DNA from 4 places in the Shewanella sediminis HAW-EB3 genome. Region 3 is predicted to be linked to each of the others. Evidence: riboswitches for the same ligand, from Rfam matches in the RefSeq annotation. Region 3 holds a riboswitch; each other region holds the start of a gene.
What was found. A riboswitch is a leader RNA that binds a small molecule or an ion and turns the genes downstream of it on or off. The one in region 3 is predicted to bind cobalamin.
Positions count from the first base shown of each region.

Region 1: another riboswitch for cobalamin. It lies ahead of SSED_RS10900 (DUF4198 domain-containing protein); the one in region 3 lies ahead of SSED_RS19530 (ABC transporter ATP-binding protein).
Region 2: another riboswitch for cobalamin. It lies ahead of SSED_RS11315 (TonB-dependent receptor domain-containing protein); the one in region 3 lies ahead of SSED_RS19530 (ABC transporter ATP-binding protein).
Region 4: another riboswitch for cobalamin. It lies ahead of SSED_RS10840 (cobalt-precorrin-5B (C(1))-methyltransferase); the one in region 3 lies ahead of SSED_RS19530 (ABC transporter ATP-binding protein).

Region 1 covers NC_009831.1:2,532,743-2,535,941, reverse strand. Annotated here, with positions in the region: gene SSED_RS10910 (NikL family nickel/cobalt ECF transporter subunit) at 1-394, opposite strand, end outside; gene cbiM (cobalt transporter CbiM) at 387-992, opposite strand; gene SSED_RS10900 (DUF4198 domain-containing protein) at 1,002-1,772, opposite strand; cobalamin riboswitch at 1,870-2,049, opposite strand; gene SSED_RS10895 (LuxR C-terminal-related transcriptional regulator) at 2,259-2,996, opposite strand.
Region 2 covers NC_009831.1:2,616,980-2,620,178, reverse strand. Annotated here, with positions in the region: gene SSED_RS11320 (efflux RND transporter permease subunit) at 1-726, shown strand, start outside; cobalamin riboswitch at 1,159-1,329, shown strand; gene SSED_RS11315 (TonB-dependent receptor domain-containing protein) at 1,497-3,199, shown strand, end outside.
Region 3 covers NC_009831.1:4,542,883-4,546,081, forward strand. Annotated here, with positions in the region: gene SSED_RS19525 (FecCD family ABC transporter permease) at 1-936, opposite strand, end outside; gene SSED_RS19530 (ABC transporter ATP-binding protein) at 926-1,816, opposite strand; cobalamin riboswitch at 2,171-2,393, opposite strand; gene SSED_RS19535 (histidine phosphatase family protein) at 3,019-3,199, opposite strand, start outside.
Region 4 covers NC_009831.1:2,519,527-2,522,725, reverse strand. Annotated here, with positions in the region: gene SSED_RS10845 (precorrin-8X methylmutase) at 1-251, opposite strand, end outside; gene SSED_RS10840 (cobalt-precorrin-5B (C(1))-methyltransferase) at 251-1,366, opposite strand; cobalamin riboswitch at 1,528-1,701, opposite strand; gene yegS (lipid kinase YegS) at 1,966-2,907, shown strand.

The DNA.
Region 1 (3,199 bases), 2.0 Mb from region 3:
TTTCACGATTCTTATACCCTGCCTCATCTTCCAGCTCCACCTCTTGCGTCTCAATAGTTCCGGCCGCAGACCCACTTAAACCTAGAAACTCATCCGCGCTAATGACGAAAGTCGCGACATGACCCTGTCCGGCATTAGCTTTGAGTTGATAATCGCCGGGCTGAGGTCTTTCGAATCTGAATTCGCCCTGTTCGTCTGCATTTGTGCTCTCCACAAGCTGTTCGCCCACCAATAATTCAACCTTTGATCCCTTGGCCCGATCCCCCCCACCGAAGTAGACTTCCCCGACGACGTTTGTGCCATCCACCCAGGCAAAGACCTTAGTACGATGCGCCTGCGCCGTATTAACCAGACAGCAAGAGAGGATAAAAGTTAAGCAAATATGTTTATACATTGGAGTGGACTCCCTTGAGAATTTCAGGCTTAACCTGATTAATGAGTACGATAATAAAACCGGATATCACGCCTTCCAGTAAAGACAGTGGAAGATTGCCCCAAAATACGACGTTTGCCGTTTTACTAAATGCCTCTCCAGAGAGATAAAGAGATGACGACACCATAATGCCGGTTAATAATACCGCCCCACTACCGGCCAAAAAACCCAGTAACTGAGCAGGGATATGATGTCTCATTGGCCTTAACAGAGCACCAACCATTACCGCCGGCAAGGCGATATTCAGGCAATTAACCCCAAGTACGACAATGCCTCCAAAACCGAAAAACATCGCCTGCAGTATCAGGGCGATCAGCATGACAGGAAAAGCCAGCCAGCCTAATAACAGTCCGATTAACCCATTGAATATCAAGTGCACACTCGAAGGCCCAAGGGGCAAATGAATAAGTGATGCGACAAAGAAGCAAGCCGAGAGTACGGCCGCAAAAGGAATTTTGTCATCATCGAGTTTTTTTAACCCCAGTGTCGTTCCGGCTAAGGTCATGGCGATTCCGGCCACTAATACCGGCGTTGCTAATACTCCGTCAGCTATATGCATCTTGTTTCCTTATTTCATATCCCGAACTTGCAACCAAATGACGCCTGCCTGCTCGTGCTGATATTGTTTACCTTCCAGCGTAAATGGCTCTTCATCGGATACAAGAGCTGCAATCCCCCACCAGCCTTCACGAGGTAAGGAGACGGAAAACTCTCCTGCGGCATTGGTACGAACCTCTATCGATGCCCATGCATCGGAAGGTAATGTCACGCCGGAGTCATTGTAATATTCCACTTCAACCGAGACATTTGCTGCCGGTCGACCTTCAGTCAATACCCGCCCCGTGAATACACTATTGGTCCACAATGCAAACGGACGCGTCAGGGGAATGATCTCAACCGGTGTGCCTAACCTATGCTGCCACTCGCCCAGCGCCGCAAATGCATCGACAATAACTTTGGCGAATAGGGTGATCACCACCCCTTCAGTCTTATCCAGATAGGGCGACTGATTGGTAAAGAAGGTGTATGTTCCTGGCCTCTGAAGCTTCATATTTAATTGCCAACTCGTTTCCCCCCCATAGGTAATGGCTTTGAGGCGTTCGGAGAGATCCACACGAGTCTCATTAACCATATAACCCGTCGATACCGGACGTGCTATCGACATGGTGGGTCCTAGGGTCGATGGGTGAGTAAAATGAATGGGAAAGTGAAGCTGACGCGAGTCTCCTGCATCAATCACCTGTTTTTCCGGGAACAAAGCCAGGAAATGTGCTGATACATTACACGAATAGAGGTAAATACTGATAAGAATGAAGCTTAAGGACAAGGTTGATTTCATCAATGATAACCATAACGTTAATCTAAAAAAATCTGAAATCTAACCTGAACATTCATCGATTGAATGTTAGCTGCCGACTGAGTGCTCCCGCCCAGATTCCAGTGTTGACATTAAGGTGGGTTTCCTGACTTCTGGATCATCGCTCACCACACCTTCCCAGCCTGAGCCAGTGGTTATGCGGTTTGCTCCTCAGTTACAGTTGCGGGTACAGTCCGAAAATTTCATCCGGTTCCCCCAATACCAAGTTCACCAGATAGCCCTCTTTCAAAGAGTAAAAACAGTTATCTGACAATGGTATAAGCCTTACGGCTCCTCAATGGGATCATTTTATGGCAGATGCATTTCTCCTTCACTGTGAGTTTTCACAGTAAATTTTGCGCCAAGTATAAAGTGAGAGCTGTATCACTGGTAAAGGGATAAGTACTATCATCTGATCCCGGAACGAACTGTTAGCCTTATTCAGACTTTAACAGTATGGAAGGTCATTCAGATAAGATAGCTGGTATTAGCCAGTTTTATCAGGTGGGCCATATTTCTTGCCGCGAGAGTCTCTTTTAACACATCGATATGATAGTCGATGCCACGCTCGGTAAGATGGCATGATTCGGCAATTTCGGCTCTGCTATATCCATTTGAGAGTAGTGAAAGGATATTTCTGGATACGGGTTTCACGATATTAAAATCAACCAGAGGGTTGATCTCTCTTCCATGAACACTCGCGATTTTCATATGCAGGTATTCCAACTCCTCCACCAGACTCGAGTGGTTGTTCAGTAATTCATCCTTTATCATGTCGCTGTCGAGTAACAGTGAAAAGCGCCCGATCATTTCAGGTGAAAATGGACAAGGGACCGTAAAGGTCAATCTATGCTGGTAGCCAAACTTAATCATATCGATCAGCGGAGATGGCTTGCCCTTGATGTCACAATCATATTCCCAAAGGTGACAATCATTTTCTAACACTTGTTCAAAATTTTTGTCTTTTACGATCCAACGATTTCCCCAACAGCGCCAGTAACTCAGCGCATTAGCGGAGCTTGCATAGATGTGTTTTCTGCCGGCGACTTTTTGATGAACAATGGTTTTAGAGCTGTAATGCGAAAATCGGGGTTTATGGTCAACCAAATCGATACAATAGGCGATATCTGATATGTGATATTTCTGACAAAAAAGCGTTAACCTGTCGGCAATATCTTCCCGGCAATGATCATCAAGTTTATTCAAGAGTTATCTCCTTAAAATACCCGGAAGATTAGACATAATGTAAAACTTCATGCCCCAGGCGGGATTGCCAAACATATCGAGAGTAACCATTTATTGTCACAAGATAGTCGAAAGCTCGAATAGATCCGTTTTAACGGCCTTAACCGTACACGATTATGACCTCAGTTATACAGATGTGAACTCTCGTAAAACAGTTATTAATA
Region 2 (3,199 bases), 1.9 Mb from region 3:
AACGGTAACCGGACAATTAATGTCTGGGCCTCTGTCGATGCCGATCAAGCCGAGCCATTTAAGCTGGCTCAGGATATCCGCGACAACTTTATGCCTCAGCTATTGAAGAAATACCCGAGAGTGAAGAGTGAAGTCTCGGGCAATATTCAAGAGCAGATGGACAGCGCTAAGACTCAGTTACGTGACTTCATCATATCCTTGCTGATCATCTATAGCTTACTGGCAATACCGCTAAAATCTTATTCACAACCTCTTATGATCATGGCCGTGATCCCATTTGGTGTGATTGGCTCAGTACTCGGTCATATGATTATGGACATCGATCTCAGTGCCCTGTCGCTGTTCGGTATTATTGCTGCGGCGGGTGTGGTGGTGAATGACTCTCTGGTGATGGTCGATTACATCAACAAGTCCAGAGAGTCCGGCATAGCGATGAAAATAGCGGTGCTGGAAGCGGGGTGTCGACGATTCAGAGCCATCATGCTGACCTCTCTGACCACCTTCATCGGTTTGATGCCAATCATGACTGAGACCAGTATGCAGGCCAAGATGGTGATCCCGATGGCAACCTCACTCGCCTTCGGCGTGCTGTTTGCGACGGTGGTTACATTGATGCTGATCCCATGTCTCTATCTTGCTATCGAGGACATTAAGAAACTGTTTGGCAGTAAATCACGAGCCCACCATGAAGCAGATCATGGAATGGAGCCAGAGCTAATCAAATAGAGTAGCTTAAATAAGATTGTTCTAGCCGACATCGGCAAAAGATTAATGGCTCAATACAAAAATGCCGCTCTACATCAGAGCGGCATTTTTTATGAAGGGTAAAACAAATAGTAAAACAATTAGTATACCCGGTCACAATATACTGTTCATTATATAGCCAGAACAGGAGTTAAAGAAAATCCAACCTTTCGACCACATGAACTCAGACCAAAGCTCAGACTAAAACTAAAAGCCGCTTTCGACTTAGTAAGAGAAATGTCGACGGTTAAGAGAAACTCGAAAAGATGCAACCTATTGATGTTTGAGTTAAATTTATCCTATTAAACACTATACGGCAAACCTTAATAAAAAAGACTGTAAGAAGTAACAGTCTTTTTCATTTTAAACTTTGTGTGTGATCTTCGCCATGTTCAAGCTATGTCATTATCGCTATATTCGCATCGACTTAAGGGCGTTAATTTAACTTAATCGGGAACGTGGTGAGACCCCACGGCTGTACCTGCAACTGTAAACAGAGCGAAACATTATTACCACTGGTAAAACCGGGAAGGAATGTTTCTAGATGCTGTGAGCCAGGAAACCGACCCAGAAGAACTATTGACTCAAGCGGGTTTCTTGAGCAAGTAGACGATGCAGGTGTCTGGGTTTTCCCAAAACTTAATATTTCACACCTTTATTATCTATTCGTCATAAGGATGAGTCTTTAAAAAAAGGCTTAACCATGACGCATTTTCCCGCAAATTTCAAACTCAAATAAATAAAGGTTAACCATGAGTTTTAAACTGCGACTCTCAGTACTAACTATCGCGATATGCCAGACATTTTCAGCCGCCGCTACAGCACCAGCCAATCCCGTAGATGATATTATTACGGTAACGGGTGACAGATTTGACAACACTGCGGATCAGCAACTCACCGTTATCAATACCATCGAGAGAGAGGAGATAGCCAGACTCAACCCTAAGTCTGTGGTTGATATGTTAGAAACCTTACCTGGCGTCAGTGTGACCCGCAATGGCGGCGCCGGACAATCCGCTTCCATTAGCATGCGTGGAACAAACACCGATCATGTATTGGTTCTCGTAGACGGTGTTCGTATCGGCTCGGCAACCCTGGGCGCTGTGAGTTTCAACGCCCTCACCCCTGAAAATATTGAACGTATCGAAGTCGTTAAAGGCCCAAGAGCCGCTGTTTGGGGCAGCGACGCCATCGGTGGTGTTATTCAGATTTTCACCCGTAAATTAGAGGGCGGTGAATGGTATGCCTCTGCCGAATATGGCAGTGATGACTATATGCGCGCCAGTGCCGGTGCGGGCGTAAGCCACGGTGACGGCCATACCAGCATCAGCATCAATCGTGAAAAGAGCGATGGATACGATATTAAAAACGATGCAGAAGATGACAATGACGGTTACGACCGTTTGGGCGTGAGCGTTAACGGCCTGCAAAACCTTAATCAGCAATGGCAGCTTACCTGGGCAGGTCAACTGGAGAGCGGTAACTACGAGTATGACAATATGGGTTATTACGGGCCCGGTGTTAATGAGGCCGACTACGATAACTACCTGGTGAACATCGCGGCGCAATATCAAACAGAGAAGTTAACCAGCAAGTTGGCCCTTGGTCAATCACGGGATAAGAATGAGAACTTTCGCGCAGAAGACCCGAGTTTAGGCGTCAATTTATATGAAACGACCCGTGATCAGCTCAACTGGAGTAACCGATACACGGCAAACGATGACCTGACCTTCATTGGCGGCGTCGACTGGTCGAAGGAATCTATCGAGGGTGACTATGCCGTCGACGAGCGCGATCTACTTGGCATCTATGGCCTGGCACGCTACCAAATTGGCAAACTCTTGATGGAAGGAGTTATTCGCTACGACGATGTTGAAAATATCGATAGCGAAACCTCATATAACGCGAGTCTGGCCTATCAATTCAATGACCAATGGCGTGTTACTGCCAGTTCAGGAACAGGCTTCAAGGCCCCAAGTTTCAATGACCTCTATTGGCCAGATTCAGGTAATCCGGAGCTGGTATCTGAGACATCCGAAAATCTGGATCTCACCATCAGCTATACCGGCGATTACCTGCGTGGTTACTTGAGTATCTACCAAAACAAGATTGATAACCTGATCCAGTGGGCCCCTACAGGTGAGAAAGATGATTATGGCTACGATATCTGGAAACCGGACAATATTGAAGATGCCGAGATAACCGGAGTAGAACTCTCCCTTAACTACAGCACCTGGGATATTGAACATCAGCTGGGTTACAGCTACATCGACGCGGTAGATGGGGAAAGTGACGAACAGTTAGTGGGCCGAAGCGAACATGAGTTTGATTATGCGCTCAGCTATACCTGGTCTGAGTTCGATCTGCTGGTTAACTATCACTATCAGGGCGAGCGTAACGCCGGCGATTATGACTATGACGGCGTGACTGACTTCCTGGATGCCTACCATCAGGT
Region 3 (3,199 bases):
CATTAAGCCCACAAAGCCGATACCACCACAGTTAGCGACTAAGATGGCCGTAATGAGGGAGCAGAGCAGTAACATCTGCAGTCGCAACCGACTGACATTGATGCCTAAGGTATGGGCTGTTTCATCACCGGCCCGCATCGCCATTATCTGACGCTTAAACAACAAGATGATCCCGGTAGCAGCACAGACAACGACGGCCGGAAATAACAAACCCTCCCAACTCGCTTTTGCGAAGCTTCCAAGACTCCAAAACAGCACAGACGCGGCCGCCTGAGGACTGGAAAAATAGAGCAGCAAACTGGTTAACGCGCCGAACATGAATGAGATCGCCACACCGGAAAGCAACATGCGTTCAATCTGACTACTCATATTGCGTCCGCATAAGCTCAACACCATGAGCACCGACACCCCGGCCCCGAGGAACGCACCCAGTGGCAGACTTATCCAACTAAGCAGCTCGAACAGCCCTGAGCCGGTAAAAAGCCCTGAACCAGCAGATAGCCCTGAGGCTGCCCCCACGCTTGAGCCTGTGAAAAACGTAATGACCATCACGGCACCAAATGAGGCGCCCGATGAGATGCCGAACAGATATGGATCGGCCAGCGGATTACGCGTCACCGTTTGCAACACACTACCCGCAACAGAGAGCCCGGCTCCGGCAATAAAGGCCAACAAAATGCGGGGGAATCTCAACTCCATAACGATACGCTCGGCGATGCCTGACACCTCTGTCATACCAAAAATGGCCGTACCAAAGGTGTTATGTAATACAACATTAATCACATCACTGAATGAGATATTGGCGGCGCCAAAGCTGGCTGCGGCCAGCAGGGTTATCAGACTCAATAGCGACAATCCCGGCACCACCCATTTATGGCCGATATCGACTCGTCCTTTGGTAGAAGTCGAGGCTGAATTAATCGGGCTAGTCTTCATCTTGTTTATGCCTTTCCGTGCTGTTCCAGTGACTCATACCTGCACTCATGTTCTCATCATGCGCGTTCTTATCATTAGCGTTGTCGCCATGAGAGTAGCCATAGAAATAGCTGATCTGAGGGTTACCATGCTGAGGGTGAGGCTGCGTACTGCAACACACACCGAATACCTCGCTGATACGCGCCTCGGTGAGCACAGACTTAGGCGTCCCATGAGCGACAGAGCGGCCATCATCGAGGAGTAACAGCTGATCGCACATGGCACTGGCTAAATTCAGATCATGAATAGAGGTGATCACCGAGATCCCAATCTCACGAAGCAACTCCATGACCTGGATCTGATAACGAATATCTAAATGGTTAGTGGGTTCATCCAAGATAAGCAGCTTAGGCTGTTGTACTATCGCTCTGGCGATCAGCGCCCGCTGCTTTTCGCCGCCGGAGAGGTGCTCATAGACTTGGCCGGCCTTATGGGTTAGCCCCACTTTTTCTAACGCATCCGCAACGAGTCTTCTATCCGCAGAGGTCGTGAGATCGAACGGCCCCTTGTGAGGAGTTAATCCGATAGCAACCAGTTGTTCAGTGGTTAACTCAAAGTGATGGGGAGTGTCTTGCAGTACCACCGCAACTTGTCTGGCAAACTCTTTTGCAGAGAAGTGAGAAGTATTTTGCCCAAATAGGCTAATCGTTCCGTTATCCGGCTTAATATAACGATATAGACACCGCAGCAGGCTGGATTTCCCCGCACCGTTTGGCCCTATGATGCCTAACATCTCACCCTTGGCTAATGAAAAGCTTATATCGGATAGAATCGCCCGGTCATCGGCATGCCACCTAAGGTCGCTGACCGCTAACGCACACGCCTTGTTAACGCTATGCATTTCATCGCGATGCTCTTTATCACCACTGTTTTTATCCCCACTCATGTTATCAAGAGTAGAGGTTTTTTTACGCCATGATTTCAAGCCGATAACCTCACCGCCAACAACATTGACTGAAATGTCTTATATGATTTAGCTAACTCAAATGAATTAGCCGGTTTTGCCGGTTTATATGAAAAAACAGGAGAGGAGTGGAATACACGACGCGAAGCATACCGCATAAACTCAAGGCATGACGGTATTGCACGAGCTGGCTTTCGTGAATTAATAGAGCAGGACAAAGCGGTGAATAAACCAGCAAAAAAGCTAAAAAAAGATAGCATGACACTTCCCCTCGAGTTACCCGCTCAAGTTCTTTAGCGACAAAATTAGGCAGGTATCCTGACTCATGGTTTGAAGAAGTTTCTAGGACTTAGAACCTAGAACCTAGAACCTCTCGGCTTCTTCAAAACACTCACAGTTGCGGGCACAGTCCGGGCTTATGCTTTCGATTCACTAAAGCTCCCGGTTCCCTTTTAAGTTTGAGTTACCCCCATCTTTCGACAGTGGCTCTCAACACCTGATTTTGCGATCCTCTCCACCCACTTAACAGCCAATGTTTAAAGCTTATGTTCCAAGCTCATGTTTCAAGAGCAGGCTTAAGAGTGAAGAGTGTCTGAGAGCGGTTATTATGCCGCTTTTATGAATTAAGGCAAAGCCCGACGCCTGACAGAGGTGAAAAATCATGGTTCTCAATTTTATACCAATCAGTATAAAGATGTGATCGCTCAGCGAGAGTTTAGCGTTTCTGAGGCAAGGCAACGAGTGAAGAGCATAGTTATTCTACGTTTAAGCTCGTTAACACAGCATCAGATGCGCTAAAACTCGCCTTTTAGGAGCTTTTTGGGCTGCCTACTTCTTCGTTGAATAACTTCGAAAGGGAGCACCATTACATCAGTTATCCGCCTCGAATTAGTTTGCCCAAAATAGCTCTGAGTAGATCACTTTCTTATACTGATTGGTATTACTCTTGCACAAGAAAGGGGCACAGGAAAGGCTCGCCACTCTGATTAAGATGAATTCCGGTGCAGTTGAGGCAGATACGAGTGCGTCCCCAGTCTCCTAACCCGCGGTCATATCACGCCAGAACCTAGAACCTAGAACCTAGAACCTAGAACCTAGAACCTAGAACCTAGAACCTAGAACCTAGAACCTAGAACAGTTTACCCCCAGTGAAGCTGAGGAAAGTGTGTCCCTTGGGCCGTGGTATAGACAGTGATTTTCACTATCGCCGCGTAGGCCAGGCTCAGTTGAGTATAAAACCCCGCGACCCCGCTAACCCCCAATGCACTGGCCATCAGGTGGCGTATGACCCCCGCATGGGTCACCAGCAGCAGAGATTGA
Region 4 (3,199 bases), 2.0 Mb from region 3:
GAGACATCGGCCACGATAGGGCAGCCATTTTTAATCGCCTGCAATGCAGAATCGATAGCGTCAGCACTGAATTGAAACAGCTTGGCGAACTCGAAGTCTCCACTGGTATGAATGGCGCGCCGCACCACAGACCATTGCTGAGAGGTAAATTGATGACCGCTGTAGTGGTCGGCGATCTCGGCATCGATGATCGAGAATGAACTGGCTTCGATATCTCTGCCCTTCGTGGTTATCTGCTTCATAGGGTCCATCAGTAGTCTCCGTGTGTAGCCTGAGCTAATGTCGCGCCGTCAAAATCTATAAGACGTACAGATACGGCTAATTTTTTATGGGCATAATTGAAACTGTGAATTGCGGCTTGCTGACAGATGTCTGTCAGGAAAGCTTGTCTGAACTCTTGGTGCTCGACGATGGACAGAAGCTGGCGCCCTGTACGAGCCTGCGTTACCGACCGTAATAAAGATGAGTCATCACAATGCGTAGTCAGTAAACCGCCCAGCCTTTCAAAATCGACCTGCCTGCCCGTGACGTGGGTCATCATGGTTCCGCAGGCTAATTTACAAAGCTTGCCAATCATCACCACTAACTCGACGCGGTTCATGGCATATTTGGCACTGGCACGCAGTCCCACGCCGATAAAATCACCCGCCTGGATAAATGATGTTTGCGGCAGTTCTGAGTGAATAATCATCGCCTGCTTCTCGGTGCGACTTCCTGTCGTTAACACCATATGTCTCAGGTTCTGATTGGCTGCAACTTGAACTCCCTGTCGCACCGAGGCGGCGTAGGCAGAGGTCGAATAGGGATGAACCGTGCCTCGGGTACCCAAAATCGAAATACCACCTTTCAAGCCCAGCCTCTCACCTATTGTCTGTTTCGCGAGCGCTTCTCCACCGGGTACACTTATGGTGACGTCGGCCCCACTGAAGCCGTGATGAATAAGTAAGGGAATCAGGTGTGATTCGATCATCTGCCGTGGGATTGGGTTGATGGCAGGCTCTCCGACACCGAGTTCCAGGCCCGCTAAGGTGATGGTTGCAACCCCAGGCCCTGCAATGAAACGCACGCCGGGTCTATGGCTGACACAGACTCTGGCAATAATTTCTGCACCATGGGTACAATCGGGATCGTCGCCGGCATCTTTGACCACGCCGGCTGTGGCAAAGTCCTTCCCCGCCTGGTGATGCAATAACCTGAATTTAGCCCGCTCACCAATAGGTAACAGGATAGAAACCTCGGCAGCTGAAGTGGGATCGAATAATCGCGTTAAGGCTCCCAACGCTGCAGCAGTTGCGCAGGCGCCGGTGGTATAGCCCTTTCGAAGCTCACTGCCATGCTGACTACGACGAATTTTAGTTACCGTCACACCATGACTCCACCGATGGGATCGGCAGCAATATTAAGATTTAAAGTGTTAAGGTTTGAAATGTTCCACATCTTAATTTGTCCCAAAGGATAAAAGATGCTGAAAACCAGGTAGGTAAAAACACGAATGAATTCACAAAACCGAGAGCGCCCGCCCAGTTTTACAGCTGCAATATCAAGGCGGGTATCCTGACTCCTGGATCTATGCTTGCTGCGCCTTCCCGACTACCGTCAGTGGCTTTGCAGCTAGCTCCTCAGTTACAGTTGCGGGTACAGTCCGGAATTTACATCCGGTTCCCCTTTAAGCCGTGCGGCTCCCTGATAATGTTAAAATTTTATAATGAAACTGATCTGAGCTTCACTGTGACTTTTCACAGTAAAATCAGCAGAGGGAGTAAAGTGGGATCTTGCTCTAATTAATTGCAGCATCGATGAGTACGCTTATCAACCAAGTTATTCGATAGCAGCAAAGATAATCATCCAATAAACATAAGCTTATTAACAATTAAAGCATTTATCAGTTCAGAAGTAGTTCGCGACTGTAAAATCCCTTCGCTTGTAGTAGGCTTTAATACACCAGTTAAAAGTGATGAAACCACTATGAAAATGTTGATCTTGAACGGTAAGAAAGCCGGCCTTGCAGAGATCCGCCAATCTGTTTATCAGTTACGTTCACTGGGACACGATCTCTTAGTGCGCTGTACCTGGGAAGAGGGTGATGTCGCCAGGTTCGTCGATGAAGCGATAAACCTGAATGTGACTCGTATCATTGCCGGAGGCGGTGACGGTACGGTCAATGAGTTAGCCGATACACTCGCTAAACGTTCCAGGCGATTCGACAACGCCAACTCAGAGGACGTTCTACTTCCAGAAATAGCGATACTGCCTCTGGGGACCGCCAATGATTTTGCTACGGCGTGCGGGATCCCAACTCAAATTGATGCGGCACTGGAACTGGCTGTTAATGGCACGGCTCAGAGTATCGATCTGGCTATGGCCAACGGCAGGTATTTCATCAACGTCGCCTCGGCAGGCTTTGGTGCACAGATAACTGTTGAAACCCCTGTCGAGTTAAAAAACTTGTTAGGCGGACAAGCCTATTTCATCTCAGGTTTACTCCAGGCAATGAAGTTCACCCCTTACGAGGGAAAAGTCACCGCCAGGGGAGTGGATGGAAACTTGCTCTCTGTGCAGGGAGCAGGCTTGATGGGAGCGATTTGTAACGGTCGTATGGCCGGCGGCGGGCAGCAGCTAGCCCCTCATGCCTATCTCAATGATGGTCTGCTGGATGTATTACTGCTTGAGCACTTCCCGCCAACCGCGCTGAAACAGGTTGTCGATGAGTTATTGGACCCGACCCTGGATGGTGAGTATGTACAACGTTTTCAGGCAACGGAAGTGGAGATACAATCGACACAGCCTCTTCCCGTCAATCTGGACGGTGAACCTACCAGTGATATAAAACACAAATTTTCTATTCTGCCGGCGGCGATAAAGCTTGTCTTACCCGATGACACTCCAATCTTAATGACAAGCGTATAGTAATGCCAGGCCGTTAAGCTTAGCCCAGAGTTAGATAACTCGATGACTAATACACCCGGTACGCCCGGCGCCTGCCAAAGATAATGATTGTCTTGATGGCAATTATTATTTGCGGCCCACAGGCGCAACCGGACTGACACATTTGTAAAATCATTTTATTTCACACAAGAGTCATTAAGATGTCACTCAGTGACAGATCTTAACTCTAAGACCCCCCGCAAAATATAGGGCTCAGCCTTGATCTCGGCTATCAATTTATTTCAACACCCTGAATATTTGCGATTATACAGAC